DNA from 2 places in the Paenibacillus apii genome. Region 1 is predicted to be linked to the other one. Evidence: riboswitches for the same ligand, from Rfam matches in the RefSeq annotation. Region 1 holds a riboswitch; the other holds the start of a gene.
What was found. Region 1 has a riboswitch for S-adenosylmethionine ahead of G5B47_RS20515 (methionine ABC transporter ATP-binding protein). Riboswitches for the same ligand answer to the same signal wherever they lie in the genome.

Region 1 (10,023 bases):
GGTCCGGACTCGAATGCGGCAATGAATGGCCGCTGTGCAACGGCAAGCTGGTACCAGCTTATACGCTCGGACAGATGATCGAATGGAGCCACCGGCTGCTGAGCGGTCTGGCGGGCCTGTTCTCACTGGCTTCAGCCGTGGCTTTCCGCCGTTATGCCCGGGACCGCCGTGATTTGCAGGCGTATGCCTTCTTGACGCTGCTTTTCGTCGTCATCCAGGCGGCCATGGGCGCTTTGGCTGTTGTCCGGCCGCAATCCGCCGCCGTGATGGCGCTGCATATGGGCTTCTCGTTGATCGCCTTCGCCAGCTCCCTGATGCTGGCTCTCGGCGCGGGAAGAAGTCCCTCTGCCGAAACGCCCGTCGGCCTTCCGCCGCTTGCCGGGGGCTTCCGCCTGCTGACCTGGGTGACCGCCGTTTATTCGTATATCGTCGTTTATATCGGCGCTTATGTGAGTCATACCGATTCGCAAGGGGGCTGCTCAGGCTGGCCATTGTGCAACGGAGAAGTGATTCCGGAGCTGTCCGGAGGAGTCGCCATTATGTTCTTTCACCGGGTCGCGGCGATGCTGCTGTTCGTTCTGGTGGCAGCGCTCGGGCATCTGGCGTTCTGGCGCTACGGCAATTACCCCGAGTTCAAGAAGCTTGGCATTGCCGCCGTTATTTTGTGCGTGCTGCAGATTTTTAGCGGAGCGGGCGTCGTGTTCACGCTGGATAACGAGCAGTGGTACCTTTTCGCAGCATTGGCACATATTGTACTGATCTCCGGTCTGTTCGGCGTGCTGTGCTATATGAGTGTACGCGTCTGGCAGCTTGGCCGGTTAAAAAATGAGGCGGCTTCAGATCAAATCAGCCGTTCTGGATAGAGTTGTTTGGAGGAGGAACAATATATTGGGATACAGCAATTTACGTCAATGGATAGAGCAACTGCGGAAGGATAAAGATCTTGCCGTTATTGAAGCGCCGGTCGATCCTTATCTGGAACTGGCGGAGATTCACCGCCGCGTCATCCAGGAAGAGGGGCCGGCGCTGTTGTTTACGAATGTAAAAGGAACTCCTTTCCCGGTAGTGACCAACCTGTTCGGGACGGTCCGCCGGGTAGATCAAGCGTTTGGCCCCCGTCCTGAGGCGCTGATGAAGTCGCTGATGGGCGCGGTGGAAACGCTGCTGCCCCCTACAGTGACTGGCGTCTGGAAGGAAAAAGGGCTGCTCTTTGACCTGCTGAAGGTTGGCATCAAGAATGTGCCGCAGGGAGACGCGCCCATCCTGAATGTCTGCCGGAGCACCGATCCCTTGAAGGGATTGCCGCGAGTCACAAGCTGGCAGGAGGATGGCGGCCCGTTCGTCACGCTGCCGCTTGTGTACACCGAAAGCCCTTCCAATCCCAAAGACCATAATCTCGGGATGTACCGGATTCAAATCTACGACGATCAAACGACAGGCGTGCACTGGCAGATTCATAAGGGCGGAGGCTTCCACCATTTTGAGGCCGAGCAGCGGAACGAAGCGCTGCCGGTATCCGTCTTCATCGGCGGTCCGCCGGCCCTGATCGCCACGGCCATCGCTCCCGTGCCGGAGCGCATGCCGGAGCTGCTGCTGGCTTCCATGGTGCTGGGCGGCCGTCTACCGATGGTCAAAGACCCGATGGGCGGCCACCGGATGCCGGCGGAGGCGGAATTTGTTATTCGCGGATTGGTTCCGCCGCATGAGCGCAGACCGGAAGGCCCGTTCGGGGACCACTACGGCTACTACTCGCTGAAGCATGACTTCCCGGTGATGAACGTGCAGCGCATGTGGCACCGCAAGGACGCCATTTATCCGGCGACCATTGTCGGCAAGCCAAGGCAGGAGGATTACTACCTCGGCGATTTCCTCCAGCGGCTGCTGTCTCCGGCTTATCCGCTCGTCATGCCGTCCGTCCGCTCCCTGTGGGCGTACTCGGAATCGGGCTCCCATACGCTGGCGTCCGCCGTCGTACGGGAGAGCTATTCCCGCGAAGCGCTCGTTTCGGCGTTCCGCATCCTGGGCGAGGGGCAGCTGTCCCTCACCAAATTCCTGATTCTGACGAACGAGCCCGTGGATCTGGCCGATTTCCCGAAGCTGCTGGAAACGGTGCTGGAGCGGTTCAATCCGGCGGTCGACTTGTTTATTTTCAACAAAACCTCGCATGATACGCTCGATTACACCGGACAGCGAATGAATCACGGCAGCAAAGGCGTCCTGATGGGCATCGGCAGCAAGGTACGCGAGCTTCCGCGAAGCTACGAGGAGGGCAACCTTCCGGGCATTCACTCGGCGCTGCCTTACTGCGGCGGCTGCCTTGTTGTTTCAGGCCCGTCCTATACGGAGGACCCGGAGCTGCCGCAGCGCCTCGTAGGCGCGCTTCGGGAGAAGAACACCTCCTGGCCGCTCGTTATTCTGGTCGACAATGCCGCCGAAACGGTGAAGACGCAAACCTCGTTCCTATGGACGGTATTCACCCGCTTCAATCCGGCGACCGATATTTTTGCCGAAGCCTCGGTTAAAAATCATCACATCGCCTACGAACTTCCGGTCGTCATTGACGCCCGCATGAAGCCGGGGTACCCGGACGAGCTGTTCCCGCGCGAGGATATCGTGGAATTGGTCGACCGCAACTGGAAGAACTATTTCCCTAAACAAGCTTTTTAATGATACATCCCGTGCCGAATGCACAAGGAGGACGGATATGCTGCGGATATTACTGGGGGAGCCTCCCCGTGAAAATACCGGCGTGCTGGCGGATGCCATGGACAAAATGGCGGAAATGGCGTCCATGCTGCGCTCGGAAATGAATGACAACGAGGATCGGGACCATGAGTACCGGAAGCTGGAAATCTGGATTCGCGGGCTGATCTCCTCGCTGGATGAGCTTGAGCAGAGCTTGTTCGCCGCTTGCTTTTTCCGCAAATCGGTGAAGGCGGGCTATATGGACGATATGTCCGTCAGCGAACAGGGGGATTACGCGCGCTATGTCTATTTTTACAAAAACGGCTTCATCCGCGTCTTCTCCCTGCTCGACAAGCTGGGAACGGTGCTGAACACCCTGTACGACCTGAATACGGTCCGGGTTAAAGCGCATTTTTCCTACTTTACCGTGCTCCGGCGGTTTCGTTCCACTAAGAAGCATAGAGAATTGTCGGGCCGGCTGGATGAGATCAAGGAATCGTACCGCGATCCGATGCAGAAGCTGCGAAATCGCCGCAACGCCGAGATTCATTATATGAACTCCGAAATGCAGGATGACTTGTGGCAGCGGCATCAGGGTCTGCACGACAAAATCCGGCTTGAGGATCTCGACGAGAATCTGGAGGATTTACGTCAGGGGATGGAAATGGTATGCAAAACCTTGGTCGAAGTCTTCACGTACAGCAACGAGCTGCTCGGCAAGAGTCTGGAAAAATCAAGAGATAGTAAACGATAACCTTTAAAAAATCTTTGACAAAGCATGTAAAAGATTTTATACTAAGGCATGAAAATTTCATATCCAATCTTATCGAGAGTGGCGGAGGGACAGGCCCGATGAAGCCCGGCAACCGATTGATGCGCGGCGTACGCATACGCCCTGAGCATCAGTGTCATGGTGCTAATTCCTACATAGCTGTGGCAGATTCACGGCTTTGTGCAGATGAGAAGGCATGGTCTTTTACAGTTAAGAGAGCCTCCCGCGGTCTGCATGGATTGTCGGGGGGCTTTTTGGATAGATTTTTGATTTGTGGTTTATGGGGCATGGGGAGGATAGAAAGTGATAGAGTTAAAAGGCTTGACCAAAGTGTACGGAAAAGGCGGCACTGCCGCCACTGCGCTCTCGGGCGTAAATCTTCACATTGAAAAAGGAGAAATCTTCGGCGTAATCGGCCACTCTGGTGCGGGCAAAAGCACCCTGATCCGCTGCATCAATCTGCTGGAGCGTCCGACGAAAGGCGAAGTGTGGGTCGACGGCACGGAGCTGACCCGGCTTGGCAAAAGCCAGCTGCAGGAGCGCCGGAGGAAGATCGGCATGATTTATCAGCATTTCAACCTGCTCTCGTCGGCGACGGTTTATGACAATATCGCCTTTCCACTCCGGCTGGTGCACACACCAAAGGCCGAGGTCGACCGGAAGGTGAATGAGCTTCTCGCACTTGTGGGCCTCACCGAACACCGGAGCAAATACCCGGCTCAGCTGTCGGGCGGGCAGAAGCAGCGGGTCGGCATCGCCCGGGCGCTGGCCAGCGATCCGGACGTGCTGCTGTGCGACGAGGCCACCTCGGCGCTTGATCCGCAGACGACCGATTCGATCCTTAGGCTGCTGCTTCACATCAACAAGCAGTTCAATCTGACCATTGTGCTGATTACGCATGAAATGCATGTCATCCAGAGCATTTGCGACCGGGTGGCCGTGATTCACGGCGGGGGCATTGTCGAGCAGGGGCGGGTGGCCGATGTGTTCCTGAAGCCAAGGCATGGGGTGACGAAGGAGTTCATCCAAAGCGAAGCCCATGACGACAGTCCGCTCCTTGCGGCGCTGCAGGCTCCGCATCCCGACGGGACGACGGCGGTCAAGATTACGTTCCTTGGGGAAAAGACGTACGAATCAACACTGTCGCGCGTAGCCAGCGGTACTGGAGTGAACTTCGCTATCCTGCAAGGAACCATCTCCACCATTAAAGACATTCCGTACGGCCAGCTCGTTGTCCGCTTCGAAGGAGACGCCACAGCCATCGGCAGAACAATTTCCGAGCTGACCGCGCAGGGACTTGATGTGGAGGTGCTGTCATGATATTCGGTCTTGATTTTTCAGCTGTTGACTGGGATGAGATGATTACCGGTACGGTGGATACCTTGAAAATGCTGGGCAGTTCCGCGATTTTTACAATAATCCTTGGTTTACCGCTCGGAATTGTGTTATATTTATGGGGGAGATCACAGCTTCCTTTTGTAAAAGGCTTATACGCGGTTATTTCCTTCATTGTTAATATTCTGCGCTCGGTGCCGTTTATTATTCTCGTAATTGCGCTGATCCCGTTCAGCCGGGCCGTGGTCGGTACGTCCATCGGGGTTCTGGGAACCATACCGCCGCTTGTCATCGGAGCCGCGCCGTTCTTTGCCCGTCTGGTGGAAACGTCGCTGCGCGAGGTGGACCGTGGCGTGATTGAAGCCGCGCAGGGAATGGGAGCTTCGACAACCCAGATCGTGATGCGCGTGCTGCTGCCGGAAGCCCGTCCTGGCCTGCTTGCGGGGATAACGATAACCGTTGTTACGCTTGTGTCGTACACAGCCATGTCAGGCATGGTCGGCGGCGGGGGACTTGGGGATTTGGCGATCCGCTACGGCTATCAGCGTTATGAGAAGGAAGTCATGATTGTCTCGATTATTCTGCTTGTTGTGCTGGTGCAGTTCCTGCAGATGGCGGGCGACCGGCTGGTAAGACATTTCACACGAAAATAAGGCCTATTTATATAAAAATACCTTATTGAGGCGAGGGCGCCTTCCGCTTCCGATGGAAGCAGAGGCTTTCGCCGAAACCGGCAGAGCTGGCGGTTGGGGAACCGTACAAGCCTCCGTTAACACACATACACTTTCAGAGGGGGATTTATCAAATGAAAAAAATGCTGTTGACCTTGCTCAGCCTGACGCTGATTACGGTGCTGGCTGCCTGCGGTGCTAACAACGGAGGAAACAAAGCCTCCAACGCTGCCGCCTCCAGTGCGCCTGCTGCCGGAGCCTCGGCTGCTCCAAGCGCAGAACCCGTTACGCTTGTTGTCGGAGCTTCTCCGATTCCGCACGCAGAAATTTTGAAGGCTATCGCACCGCAGCTTGAAGCCCAGGGCATCAAGCTTGAAATCAAGGAATTCACCGATTACGTTCAGCCGAACGTACAGCTGGCCGAAGGCCAACTGGATGCGAACTTCTTCCAGCATAAACCTTACTTGGACGACCAGAATCAAAAGAACGGCTGGAATTTGACCTCCGTCGCCGCTGTCCATGTTGAACCTTTTGGCGCTTACTCCAAAAAAATCAAATCGATCGACGAACTGAAAGACGGCGCGAAAGTAGCCATTCCGAACGATGCCACCAACGGCGGCCGCGCGCTGATTCTGCTGGCGAAGAACGGTCTGATCACGCTGAAGGACCCTAACAATATTGCGTCCACCAAATCGGATATCACGGAAAATAAAAAGAATCTCAAAATCATCGAGCTGGAAGCCGCTAACCTGCCGCGTCAGCTGGATGAAGTCGACCTGGCGCTGATCAACGCCAACTACGCGCTGGAAGCGGGACTCGTTCCGACGAAGGACGCCCTGTTCATCGAGAGCGGAGATTCTCCATATGCGAACCTGCTTGTAGCCCGTCCGGACGACAAGGAGAAAGACGCCATCAAGAAGCTGGCAGCCGCGCTGACTTCCCCGGAAGCGAAGAAATTTATTGAAGACAAGTACCAAGGCTCCATCATCCCGGCGTTCTAATTGACTGCAAGCTGAAACCAATCCCGTACTGCCCGTTTTGGGCGTGCGGGATTTTTTTCATGGAGATCACGGGTTCGGGTTCCGCTAAGAGACAAGGTTGTGGCGAAAGATTAAATTTAATATAATTGACCGATAGATTAGGCGCAAATTAGGCACAAAAAATCCCGGCGTTTGCCATAGGGCAAAGCACCGGGACGGTGTGTACGCGAAAATTAGAATACTTGAACGACTTCCTCAACACCTTCAACTTCTTCGACCAGAGCACGTTCAATTCCGGCTTTCAGCGTAATCGTGGAGCTTGGGCAGCTGCCGCAGGCACCCATCAATTTCAGTTTAACAATACCGTCCTCAACGTCGATGAGCTCAACGTCGCCGCCATCGCGCTGGAGGAACGGACGCAGTTTATCAAGAACTTCCAGCACTTCATCGTACATGCTAGTGCTTTGTGTATTCTCACTCATTTCTCAATCACTCCTTTCGTACGTATATTATAGTACAAATACTTAAAAAATAAAACGGTTAGTAAGGGCCAAGGAGATCAACATGAGACCAATTATTGAATTTTGTGTCAGCAACCTAGGACATGGCACCGAAGCGCTTAAGAATAAATTGGAACAGAATCTCGATTACGATGTCATCGAATACACCTGCCTGGGCAACTGCAGCCAATGCCGCTTCGAGCCGTTCGCGATGGTAAACGGAGAAGTCGTCGCCGCCGATTCGCCCGAAGAGCTGGAAGCCGCCATTGATTCCAAGATCAAGGAACTGGAAGCCTGGGACAATCTCGAAATCGACTAAGCGGCCTTTAGCCAAAATGACGCTTGGACATCCACAGCACGCCGCTCTTTAAGATACGGGGCACCCGGCCCATAACGGAACGGCTGCCGAGCAGGCCGAAGCCTTCGGTTTTTCCCAGGGAACCGAGCGTTCCCTTCAGCTTGATTTTATGCAGTCTCGGCTTCTCGTTTCGCCACAGGGCACGCAAAATCTGCCCGATCTGCTCGCCCTGGGCGCCCGCCGCCTGAGCGCTGGGCGCATACGGCAGGCTGGCGCAGTCGCCGATCACATAGACTTCCGGATACTCCGGGATGTTATAGTATTGGCCGAGAAGCACTCTTCCGCCGCGGTCTTTGGCCACATTGAGGTTTTGTACAACTTGGACAGGCTGAATACCGCCGGTCCAGACCGTAACGTCGGAAGCGATTGCCTGTGAGCCGTTGAAGACCGCATCCTTCTCAATGTGGGAGACCGAAATCCGGCTGAGCGTCTGCACCTGATGCTCGCTGAACCATTCCTCGACGTACTCGGACAGCTTGGCCGGAAAAGCGGACAGCACACGATCACCCCGGTCGAGAATGGAGATGTTCAGATCAGGCCGGCTTTCGCGCAGCTCGGCGGCAAGCTCGACGCCGCTCAGGCCGCCGCCCACAATGTTGACGGTGCCGTAGGGCTTCACATCGCTCAGGCGGCGGTAGGTCTCTCTGGTGCCAGGGAGCGATTGGATGCTGCAGGTATGCTCCTCGGCGCCGGGAATGCCGTGATAATTATCGGTGCAGCCGAGGGCGATGGCCAGGATATCGTAAGGGACAGGCTCGCCGTCTGCCATAAGGACGAGCCGCCTCTCCAGATCAATGGAGCCGACTTCGCCGTACTTGATTGAGAGTCTGGGGTGAACGGGAAAGGCGATGCGAAGATTATGGTCGGAAACCGTACCGGCAGCAAGCGCATAATATTCCGTCTTGATGCCCTGGAAGGGCATTCGGTCGATCAGGACGATTTCCACGTCGTTGGGGAGTTGGTGGTTAAGCAAATCCTGGATCAGTGCGAGGCCGCCATAGCCGCCCCCGAGAACAAGCAGTTTCTTCATGCAGTGCGCCCTTCCTTTCCGCTGTGAAATGGGTTGGCTATTCGTATACCTTGATTTCGTTGTAGAAGGTATCGCGCTCAACGGGGATTTTGCCGGCGCCCTTCACGAGCCAGATCAGTTCTTCGCGTGTAAGACCTTCGGGAGTCAGTGCACCGGCGGAATGGCTGATCCGTTCCTTCAGAATCGTACCGTGCACGTCCGAAGCGCCGAAGCTCAGCGAGACCTGGGTCAGCTGCGGTCCGATATTAATGAAGTAAGCTTTGATGTGGTCGATATTGTCGATCATCAGACGGCTGATGGCGATCGTCTTGAGATCCTCGTACGCGGAGTTGCGGCGCATAATGCCGGCATTCTTGCTCTTGGGCTGCATCGACAGCGGGATGAACACCATGAAGCCGTTTGTTTCGTCCTGAAGCTCGCGGATTTGCAGCATGTGCCGGACGCGGTCCTCGTGGGACTCAATGGAGCCGTACAGCATGGTCGTATGGGTCCGCATGCCGAGCTTGTGCGCCTGCCGGTGCACCTCCAGATATTGTTCGACATTCGCTTTGTCGACGTGCATTTTTTGGCGGTATTGGTCGGACAGAATTTCCGCTCCTCCGCCTGTCAGGGTCTTAAGACCCGCAGCCTGCAAGCGTTCCAGCACTTCGCGGATGCTCAGACCGCTGATCCGGGTGAAGAAATCGATCTCCGCCGCCGTATAAGCCTTCAAGGTCACATCAGGAAAACGGTCATGCAGCGCCTGAAGCGAATCAACATAGTACTGGAAAGGAACGTTTGCGTTGTGCCCGCCCACAATATGGAACTCGCGCACGCCGGGGTGGATATGCTGCTCCACATAGGAGATCATTTCCTCGCCGGAGAGGGTATACGCGCCTTCTTCTCCCTCATCCTTGCGGAAGTTGCAGAACGCGCAGCGCGATTCGCACACATTGGTGAAGTACAGGCTCATATTTTCGATAAAATACACCTTGTTTCCGTTCTTCCGAAGGTTGGCCTCGTTTGCGAGCTGGCCGATCGTCAGGAGATCGTTACTATCATATAAATAAACGCCATCCTCCAGGGTCAATCGCTCGCCGGCATGAACCTTTTCAATAATATCCGCCATTCTGGCATCGGTGTGGGGCGTAATAAGTGTAGACATTATGATTCCTCCTAGTAAGGTTTGAGATCAGAGGCTCAGCCAGCATGGGCAAACGATAGCGAGTGCGGCCTACCAATAAGAAAACACCCCGCTGTTTCTCGCAAACGGAAAAACGACGCAGATGTTTTCAAGAACAACATATCGAAGCGGCAGCAATTTCATTTTCTATGGAGTCATAGGCCGCGCGTGACAAAATTTCGAATTTTGCATAGTGCTTTTTCCTATTATAAACCTCTCTTGAAAGGTGAGCAACCGCCCGGAACCGTTCTTGTCCCCTCATCTGCGGCTTGTGGAGCGGGGTGGAGTGAAGTATACTTTATTTTATATAGACAATAACTTTTGGCCAAGCACGGCCGATCCCATATATTTTAAAGGAGGCTGGAAACCATGATTACAATCAGCGATACGGCTGCGGAGCAGCTGAAGACCATGCGCGACTCGCAGGAGATCCCGAATATGTTCCTTCGCCTTGGCGTAACCGCTGGAGGATGCAGCGGATTTTCGTACGCGATGGGCTTTGACGACAACGAAACCGATCAGGACGTCTA
Region 2 (10,023 bases), on a different contig from region 1:
AAAAAGTAAAGGCAGGGAAGCAAAATGCAAATCGTATTCATGAACCGGTTATCCAAACAATCGGGGGATTCCGCCGGGGAATTCGCCCAGCTGTGGATTGGCGAGGAGGAGGGGAATTGGCGCCTGGGCTGGCGCGAATTCGGCGAAAATCAGGAAAGCGCCGATTCTTTATGGTATGAGGGAACCTCCTGGAACGAAATGCTCGGTGTGTACAGGCATGAGCTGGCGGTCAAAATGGGGGAGGGCTACCGGCCGCTTATTGACGGTGTCTTCCACGAAGAAGAGAGCCCGACAGGACGGAATCAGGAGCAGCTGAAGCTTCAGTATTACAGCGAGCAGCATGCAAATGAGTCCGTGTACGAAGAATTATGCGCATGGCGGCGCCGGAAAGCCGCTTCAGAACGCAAAGCGCCCTATTTGCTCGCAAGCAATCGCCTGCTGCGTTTATTGGGCACCTTCCTCCCCAAGACCGAGGAAGAGCTTCTGCAAATTCCAGGTGTGGGAGAGACCAAGGCCGCGCAGTACGGCCTGGAGATACTGGCCATTACCTCTGCGGCGGAGCGCAGCCATTCTTTTCCGCTGAGCTGGGTCGGCGCCGAGGTTGATGAGGAGTCCTTCACCTCCTGGCTGTACAAGCAGAAGGAGATCAAATACAAGAAGCAGCTGGAGCGCCTGCGCCTGCGGCGTGTGCTCCTTGAGGGCATTGCGGACGGCTGCGGGATTGAGGAGCTCAAAGAGCGAAGCGCCTCTTCGCGAAGAGAGATTCTGGAAGCCATCGAGGAGCTCGAGAAGGACGGCTATATTGTCGATTCGCTGATCGACAGGGAACTGGCAAGCATGTCCGGCGCGGAGCAGGAAGCGGTTTGGAATGCTTACCAAGAGCTTGGGGATACGCTCCTGAAGCCGGTGCTGCATAAAGTCTACGGCGAAGAGATCACGTCCGCGGGCAGCCTGGATCTGTATTACGAGCGCCTGCGGCTGATACGGCTCCGATTCCGCAGGGAGAACGAGGGCACGCAAGGACTTGCGGCTCACCCGCAGGAGCAGGCATAAGCCCGCTCAAGCCAAAAGAAGGCCTCCCGGCGCCCGGAGGCGTTAGGGAGACCTTCTCTATATAACGGAAATTGCGGGCCGGCTGTTCACAGCCACTCTTTTTTGCGGAACACGTACAGCATCCCGCATCCCAGCGTTACCATAACGCCGATGACGCCATAGTAACCGTATTTTGTATGAATTTCGGGAATGTTGTCAAAGTTCATCCCATAGATACCCGTGATCACGGTCAGCGGCATGAATATGGTCGTAATCGCCGTAAACACCCGCATGATTTCATTGGCGCGGTTGGCGATACTGGACTGATAAGCTTCTCGTAAGTTGCCCATCAGATCGCGGTACGTTTCGAATGTCTCGGAAATTTTGACCGCGTTTTCGTAGATGTCGCTGAAATATTTCTGCAGCTGGTCGTCGATCAGCCGGAGATCTTTTTTGTTCAGGGTGTTGACGACTTCCTTCTGCGGGCCAAGCATTTTCTTCAGCCACAGAATTTCGCCCCGCAGACCGATAATCTCGCTCAGGTGCGATTTCTTGGTATGCATCAGTATATCTTCTTCCAGCTTCTCGATCTTGACTTCGATCCGGTCGCCGACGGCGAAATAATTGTCCACGACAAGGTCTACCAGAAGGTAAAGGAAGCGGTCCGGGGTACTGACCTCCTGCTCCCACAAAACGGGCTTCAGGGTGCGCAGCTCGTGAATTTTCTGCTTCGTGACGGTAATAATATAATGCCGCCCGAGAAAAACGTTAAGGGCCCGGAGGAAGATTTCCTCGTCATCAAAACGGATGCTGTTAACTACAATAAAATAATGGCTCTCGTAAATTTCAATTTTGGGACGCTGTTCCTCATCGCTGAGACAGTCCTCCACTGCCAGATCATGAAGATTAAATACAGGCTGCAGCAGCGCCAAATCCTCCACGTCTGCATCAATCCAATAGAACCCTTCCGCCGGAGGGGCGAGGGTCAGGTCAATATCGTCAATAGGCGTAAAGATGCCTGCGTTAACCAGCCGGATTTTCATCTGATTCACTCCTTCTCTCCCTAGCTTGCCCAGGGAATATGCTTATGAAAGCACAGGAAAACAAATCAGCTTGGCCGGCTGTTTGTGACGATAGGGGCCGCTTATTTTCCGAAGGCATGAAGAAGAAGTGCTCCCGCCGCCGGCAAGCTGATGTTAATCCTGTACGGTTGTTCCTGATCAGCGCTGTGCTGGGTACTCGGGTCGCCTTCCATTCTTCTTCTCACCTCTTTATTCATTAAATTAGGTTTTGGGTTTACCTCTCGCAAAGCGCCTGCCATAGGCTCGGAAGCCAAGGCTTCGCTTATGAGCGATCTTCGGAAAACACTTGTCTAGTATAACGCCGGGTATGGGCTCTTTCAAGCTAAATTGTTGTCATAATCGGGACTCTATAAATAGTGTATGGACTTGACGAAAGTTAGGTTCATTGATTATAGTGATCTATAAGAATTTAAAATTGAATATGACCAAATCTTATCAAGAGCAGGTGGAGGGACTGGCCCAATGAAACCCGGCAACCGGCGTATGACGCACGGTGCTAATTCTTGCAGAGACGCGTAGGTATAATGATCTGCGGCGCGTTGTCTGACAGATGAGAGAGTATCATATGTGTATAAATATGACCTTTCTCGTGCTGCGGGAAAGGTTTTTATTTGTTCTATTTTAACTTAGACCGCGGTCTGCGGTTTGCACTTTAATGAAGGAGTGAGACACAATGCCAATCAAGATTCCCGACAGTTTGCCCGCCAAGGAGGTGCTTTCAGGGGAAAATATTTTCGTAATGGATGAAAGCCAGGCCTTTCACCAGGATATCCGCCCTCTCCGAATCGCTATTCTGAACTTGATGCCTACAAAAGAAACCACGGAAACGCAGCTGCTGCGTCTGGTAGGCAACTCGCCGCTTCAGGTTGATGTCACGCTGCTTCATCCGAGCTCCCATACGTCGAAGAATACATCCGCGGAGCATCTCAAGAGCTTCTACAAGACCTTTGACGAAATCAGCCACCGCCGGCTGGACGGCATGATTGTGACCGGCGCTCCGGTGGAGCAGATGGACTTCGAGGACGTGAATTACTGGGATGAGATGAAAAAGATTTTTGAGTGGAGCAAGGACAACGTCACTTCGACGATGCATATATGCTGGGCGGCGCAGGCTGGTTTGTACTATCACTACGGGGTTCGTAAAGTCGGGCTGTCCGAGAAGTGCTTCGGCGTATTCCCGCACTGCACTACTGCGCCGAATACGAAGCTGCTTAGGGGCTTTGACGAGCTGTTCTATGTGCCTCACTCCCGTCATACGGACATTTCCCGCGAGGATGTCGAGAATACGCCGGATTTGCAGATATTGGCGGAATCGGAGGAGGCCGGCGTTTATCTCGTCGCCACTCAGGACGGCCGGCAGATTTTTGTAACGGGTCATTCCGAGTACGATCCGTTCTCCCTGAAATGGGAGTATGAGCGCGATATCGCCAAGGGGATGGACGTCGCGCTGCCGAAGCATTACTACCCGAATGATGATCCGGGCCGAACACCGCCGGCTGTATGGCGCGCCCATGCGAATCTGCTGTTCTCCAACTGGCTTAACTATTACGTCTACCAGGAAACGCCATACGATATCGGACCTACGATATGATTGCCTTCCGGATTGGACAAGCTTAACTTTGAAGGCCGGGATGTTGCCGGCAACAGATCCGCAGATATAACGGAAGCCGAAAGGCTCCGTCAGCAAATAGGGAGGCAAATCCCGCACTAACTTTCTGGAGGTAAATCATGAACGACAAACTCAGGATTGAAAGCAGGCTGGCCCAAATCGGCTCTCAGGAGGACCCGGCGACGGGCGCAGTGAATTACCCGATCTACCAATCGACCGCATTCCGTCATCCCCGGCTGGGACAAAGCACAGGCTTTGATTACATTCGCACCAAAAACCCTACCCGTTCCGTGCTGGAGCGCGCGGCAGCCGAGCTGGAATCCGGTGACGCGGGCTTTGCCTGCAGCTCCGGGATGGCCGCGCTGCAGACCATTTTCGCCCTGTTCGCGCAGGGGGATCACCTGATCGTTTCGCTGGACTTGTACGGCGGCACTTACCGGATGCTGGAGCGGATTATGTCCAAGTTCGGCGTCACCGCTTCCTATGTGGATACGAACGATCTTGACGCTCTGGAATCGGCCCGCAGAGAGAACACGAAGGCTGTCTTTATTGAGACACCGACCAATCCGCTGATGATGATCACCGATATTCAGGCCGTGTGTACGTGGGCCCGCCGTCACGACATGCTTACGATCGTGGATAATACGCTGCTGACGCCGTATTTCCAGCGGCCGCTGGAGCTGGGCGCCGACATCATCATCCACAGCGCGACCAAATATTTGGGCGGGCATAACGACGTGCTGGCAGGCCTGATTGTGACGAAGGGCAAGGAACTGTCCGAAGAGATGGCGATACTCCATAATTCAATCGGAGCCGTCCTGAGTCCAAGCGACAGCTATCAGCTGATGAGGGGCATGAAGACGCTGGCGCTGCGCATGGAACGCCATGAGAGCAACTCGCTGACGATTGCCCAGCATCTGCAGGGGCATCCGGCGATTGCGGAGGTCTTCCATCCGGGCCTTACGGGTCATCCCGGATTTGACATTCAGCAGCGGCAGTCTAGCGGCAACACCGGCATTTTCTCCTTCAAGGTGAAGGATGCAAAATATGTGGAGCCCCTCCTGCGCCATGTCAAGCTGATCGCGTTCGCGGAAAGCCTTGGCGGCGTCGAGTCACTGATGACCTACCCGGCGGTGCAGACCCATGCCGACATCCCGGTCGAAATCCGCGATGCGGTCGGCGTCGACGACCGGCTGCTGCGTTTCTCGGTCGGCATCGAGCATGTCGACGATCTGATCGCCGACCTGAATCAGGCGCTGGAGGCCGCGCGGGCAGAGCTTGAAGCGAATAACGTCCAAGCTTAGGAGGTTGATATAAGAAAGGCGGATTTGCCGAAGTTGCCAGGGGGCATGCCCCCTTTAGTGCTGGCAAGCAATAAGAGAACGGAGAGACATGAATAGAGACGGCGCCGCCCCAGGGAGGCGGGCCGTCTTTTTTGTTTGATTGATGAAACTTTTTCACGAATCCCCTCGAAATTTCCAACAATAATGCGAATTATGAGCGTATTTTATCGTTTTTTTTGCAGCTAACAGGGTATGAAAAGAAAAAAGACGTTTTTCAAGCACAGCGGATTATGTTACGATGAATGAACGAATATATTCCTTTGTCATATAAATTTTATGGATTGATTAGGATGGTTGTAAAAGGAGGCTGCGACAATGGGTACGATTGATCGCATTTTGGATAAAGCGCTCCAGGGTGAACGCCTTGGGCTTGAAGATACGGTAAGACTGTTTGAGAGCAACGAAATCGAGAAAATGGGCGCCGCGGCGGATGTGATTATGAAAAGATGGCACCCCGAGCCGATCACGACGTTCGTTATTGGCCGCAACATTAACTATACGAATATATGCGATGTGTACTGCCGTTTTTGCGCATTCTACCGCAGACCCGGTTCGGATGAGGGCTATGTTCTGCCGGATGAGACGATTTTCGAGAAAATCAGGGAGACCCAGGCCGTCGACGGAACCGAGATTCTGATGCAGGGCGGCACGAATCCCGATCTGCCGTTTGATTATTATACGAACCTGCTGCGGAACATCAAGGAACGTTTCCCCGGCATCACGATGCATTCCTTCTCCCCTGCGGAAATCATGAAAATGAAGGAGCTATCGGGATTGTCTCTGGAAGAGACGCTTCGCCAGATTCATGCAGCCGGTCTGGACTCGCTTCCAGGAGGCGGCGCGGAAATTCTGGACGACCGCACGCGGCGCAAGATCAGCCGGCTCAAGGGCTCGTGGCATGACTGGATGGACGTGATGCGGACGGCGCACCGGATCGGTATGAATACGACGGCGACGATGGTCATCGGTCTAGGCGAGAGCATGGAGGAACGCGCGCTGCATCTTCTCCGGGTGCGTGAAGCCCAGGACGAGTGTATTGGGCATAATTACAACACGGAAGGGTTCCTCGCCTTTATCTCCTGGACGTTCCAGCCGGATAATACCAACCTGAAGCTGGAAAGACAGACGCCCGAGGAATACCTCAAGACCGTTGCGATCAGCCGGCTTGTGCTGGACAACATCAAGAATTTCCAATCCTCCTGGGTCACAATGGGACCGGAGGTAGGCAAGCTGTCGCTGCAGTACGGCTGCAACGATTTCGGCAGCACGATGATCGAGGAGAATGTCGTGTCTTCCGCGGGTGCCACATACAAGGTCAACATCGAATCGATTCTGCAAATTATCCGCGAGGCGGGCAAAATACCGGCGCAGCGCAACACGCAGTACGATATTCTGAGAGTGTTCGACGACGTTTCTTCAGGAGTACGGCGTGATTTTGTAATGCAGAATTAAATAGGGCAAGCTTAAGAGCCCGAGGCCGCTAAGGCTTCGGGCTCTTTATGCTGCGCGCGAAAGCTGGAGCCGGGTAAGGCGTGAAGGCTCCGGCGCATCAGCCGGACAGGGCAGCTTTCGTTCATGAGCCGCAAAGGCTGACTTATCCGGTCCGATAGGACTGTATCTGAACTGGAGTCTATTCGGCGGCTTCCCATTTGCAGCGGATGGGGGAGACGATCGCTTTTTCCTTTTTAAGCTCGTTGAATGCCTTGTCAATCTCCTTACGGTCCAGACCGGACAGCTTCTCTACCTCGCCTGCGCTTACCGGCTTGCCTGCAGATTTAATTGTTTCCAGCACCTGCTCCTTAACGCTCATTCTTCATTCACCTCCCCGTTTGTAGTCGCTTAATCCACAGCTTGTCTATCAAATTTATAGTAATGGAAAAACCGGCTGCACATCTGTGACCTTTTTCTGAAGTGCGATACGCCTGAAAATATAGATTTACAACAATATCCAAAAGTGATATCATATAAATATCAAATACATATCCTTTTGGAGGTGCCTCATGAAAGAGAAAATACTTCAGCCCGTCAGCGGTTTCTGGATTATTGCTTTAATCGTTGTTTTTGCGGCCGGGGGAGTTTATGGTGCCAATCAGGGCTACGATGCTGCGGCTGCCATTTTGTTTGTGCTGGCGGCGGTTCTGATGACAAGTATCACGGTAGTTCAGCCCAACAAGTCAGTCGTGGTCACTTTCTTCGGCCAATACGTCGGGACGATTTCGGAAAGCGGCCTGTGGGCCGTCATTCCGTTTAGCGTGCGCAAGACCGTCTCCCTGAGGGTCCGCAATTTCAACAGCGTCAAGCTGAAGGTCAACGATGTCGAGGGCAATCCGATCGAAATCGCAGCCGTTGTCGTGTTCAAGGTCATCAACTCGGCCAAAGCGCTCTTCGATGTGGACAAATACATGGAATTTGTTGAAATCCAGAGTGAGACTGCGCTGCGTCACGTAGCCAGCAAGTATCCGTACGACAGCTTCAGCGGAACCGGTATGTCCCTGCGAGCCAACGCCGACGAAATTGCGAAGGAATTGGCCGGCGAGCTCCAGGACCGGCTGTCTCTGTCCGGGGTTGAAGTGCTGGAGGCTCGCCTGACGCATCTGGCCTATTCCACCGAAATCGCAAGCACTATGCTTCAGCGTCAGCAGGCGTCCGCCGTTTTGTCGGCCCGGCAGATTATTGTAGAAGGCGCGGTCGGCATGGTGGATATGGCGATCAAGCAGCTGAAGGAGAGCGGCGTGGTGGAGCTGGACGAAGAACGGAAGGCCGCGATGATCAACAATCTGATGGTGGCCATCGTGTCCGAGCGCGGAGCGAGTCCGGTCATCAACGCCGGCTCGCTGTATTAAGGCGGTCCAATCATGGCGGCCAAGAAGAACTTTCCGCTGCGGATCGATCCCGCGCTGTACGAAGCGCTGGAGCGCTGGGCGGGGGAGGAGTTCCGCAGTGTGAACGGGCATATCGAGTTTTTGCTGCGGGAAAGCCTGAGACGCGCCGGCCGCTTGCCGGATCGAAAGACAGGCGAAGATCGGCCCTGAACGGCTCTTGGGCGTTCAATGCTTGAGCTTACAGGGTTGACGAAAGCGGCCGCCGGAATTATAATTACACATTATTCACGCGAACAGCATTGACAAAGACATGAATCGACTTTCTGGACCGTACAGAGAGAGGAAACACCTGGGCTGTAATTTCCTCCGGAATCCGGTATTCGGTTTACCCCTTTGTAGCTGCGGTTATGAACTTTCCGCGCTGGACGGATTCTTGATCCGTTAAGCACCGGAAACAGTAAGAACCGCCGGTTCATGGCCGTTATTCCCATGCTGAACAAGGATTCTGCCGTCGCCCGTTCTTTTTTGAAGTCCGGGGATATGAAGCAGAATTGAATTTGGGTGGAACCACGGGTATAACACTCGTCCCTGCGCGGGACGGGTGTTTTTTGTATGCGTGGATATGTCCGTTCCGCAAGACCGGAATGCGGCTGACGGCCGCTGGTATTAGTTTACTTGACTACCCGAGGAGGAAATGACAATGGCAGTAAGCATCAAATTGCCGGACGGCTCGGTCCGGGAATACGCAGAAGGCAGCAGCATCGAAGATGTAGCGTCTTCCATCAGCAGCGGGCTGCGCAAGAACGCCGCCGCCGGCAAGCTGAACGGGGTAATCGTCGATTTGTCCGCCAAGCTTGGCGACGGAGATCTGGTGGAGATCGTAACGCTGGATTCCCCGGATGGGCTGGAGGTTATGCGGCACAGTACCGCCCATTTGATGGCGCAGGCTGTCAAGCGCCTGTTCGGCGCCAAAGAGGTGAAGCTCGGCGTAGGACCGACGATTGAGGACGGATTCTACTATGACATGGATCTGGAGTATCCGCTGAATCCGGAGGACCTGCAGAAGATCGAGAAGGAAATGGAGCGCATCGTATCGGAGAATCTGCCGATTGTCCGCAAGGAAGTCAGCCGCAAGGAAGCGCTGGACCTGTTCGGGGAGCTTGGCGATCCGTACAAAATCGAGCTTATCGAGGCGCTGCCCGAGGACAGCGTGATCACTATATATGAGCAGGGCGAATTTTTCGATCTGTGCCGCGGGCCGCATCTCCCTTCGACCGGGAAAATCAAAGTGTTCAAGCTGATGAACGTGGCGGGAGCGTACTGGCGCGGAGACGCCAAGAACAAAATGCTGCAGCGCGTTTACGGCACCGCCTGGGTCAAGAAGGCGCAGCTTGACGAGTATCTCCGGCTGCTCGAGGAAGCGAAGAAGCGCGACCACCGTAAGCTCGGCAAGGAACTGGAAATTTTCACATTCAATCAGCTGGTCGGCCAGGGACTGCCGATCTGGCTGCCGAAGGGCGCCAAGCTGCGCAGCATTCTGGAACGCTATATCGTCGATCTTGAAGCGAGCCTTGGTTACCAGCATGTCTATACTCCGGTGCTCGGCAATGTCGATCTCTATAAGACCTCCGGCCACTGGGAGCATTATCAGGAAGACATGTTCCCGAAGATGACCATCGACACCGAGGAATTCGTGCTGCGTCCGATGAACTGTCCGCATCATATGATGGTGTACAAGAGCAGCATGCACAGCTACCGCGATCTGCCGATCCGGATTGCCGAGCTCGGCATCCAGCACCGCTACGAAATGTCCGGCGCGCTGACCGGCCTGCACCGCGTCCGCTCCATGACCTTGAACGATTCGCATATTTTCTGCCGCCTGGATCAGATTAAGGGTGAATTTAAACGGGTGCTTGAACTGGTCAAGCAGGTGTACAGCGACTTTGGCATCAACGATTACCGCTTCCGCCTATCGTATCGTGATCCGGCCGATACCGAGAAATACTACCAGAACGACGAGATGTGGGAGACCGCACAGCGCATGCTGCGCGAGGTAGTAGAGGAAGCGGGGCTGCCATTCTACGAAGCGGAGGGAGAAGCTGCGTTCTACGGACCGAAGCTGGACGTTCAGATCA

Region 2: another riboswitch for S-adenosylmethionine. It lies ahead of metA (homoserine O-acetyltransferase MetA); the one in region 1 lies ahead of G5B47_RS20515 (methionine ABC transporter ATP-binding protein).

The regions. Positions count from the first base shown of each region.
Region 1 covers NZ_JAAKGU010000011.1:157,131-167,153, forward strand. The annotation lists gene G5B47_RS20500 (COX15/CtaA family protein) at 1-863, shown strand, start outside; gene G5B47_RS20505 (UbiD family decarboxylase) at 889-2,667, shown strand; gene G5B47_RS20510 (Cthe_2314 family HEPN domain-containing protein) at 2,705-3,439, shown strand; SAM riboswitch class I at 3,506-3,650, shown strand; gene G5B47_RS20515 (methionine ABC transporter ATP-binding protein) at 3,761-4,777, shown strand; gene G5B47_RS20520 (methionine ABC transporter permease) at 4,777-5,445, shown strand; gene G5B47_RS20525 (MetQ/NlpA family ABC transporter substrate-binding protein) at 5,598-6,464, shown strand; gene G5B47_RS20530 (NifU family protein) at 6,677-6,925, opposite strand; gene G5B47_RS20535 (YuzB family protein) at 7,008-7,262, shown strand; gene G5B47_RS20540 (NAD(P)/FAD-dependent oxidoreductase) at 7,270-8,331, opposite strand; gene mqnE (aminofutalosine synthase MqnE) at 8,369-9,475, opposite strand; gene G5B47_RS20550 (HesB/IscA family protein) at 9,863-10,023, shown strand, end outside.
Region 2 covers NZ_JAAKGU010000004.1:225,320-235,342, forward strand. The annotation lists gene G5B47_RS11260 (HRDC domain-containing protein) at 25-1,053, shown strand; gene corA (magnesium/cobalt transporter CorA) at 1,140-2,075, opposite strand; gene G5B47_RS11270 (hypothetical protein) at 2,120-2,314, shown strand; SAM riboswitch class I at 2,544-2,671, shown strand; gene metA (homoserine O-acetyltransferase MetA) at 2,788-3,705, shown strand; gene G5B47_RS11280 (aminotransferase class I/II-fold pyridoxal phosphate-dependent enzyme) at 3,843-5,027, shown strand; gene mqnC (cyclic dehypoxanthinyl futalosine synthase) at 5,382-6,518, shown strand; gene G5B47_RS11290 (transcriptional regulator) at 6,697-6,876, opposite strand; gene G5B47_RS11295 (SPFH domain-containing protein) at 7,067-7,909, shown strand; gene G5B47_RS11300 (hypothetical protein) at 7,922-8,098, shown strand; gene thrS (threonine--tRNA ligase) at 8,589-10,023, shown strand, end outside.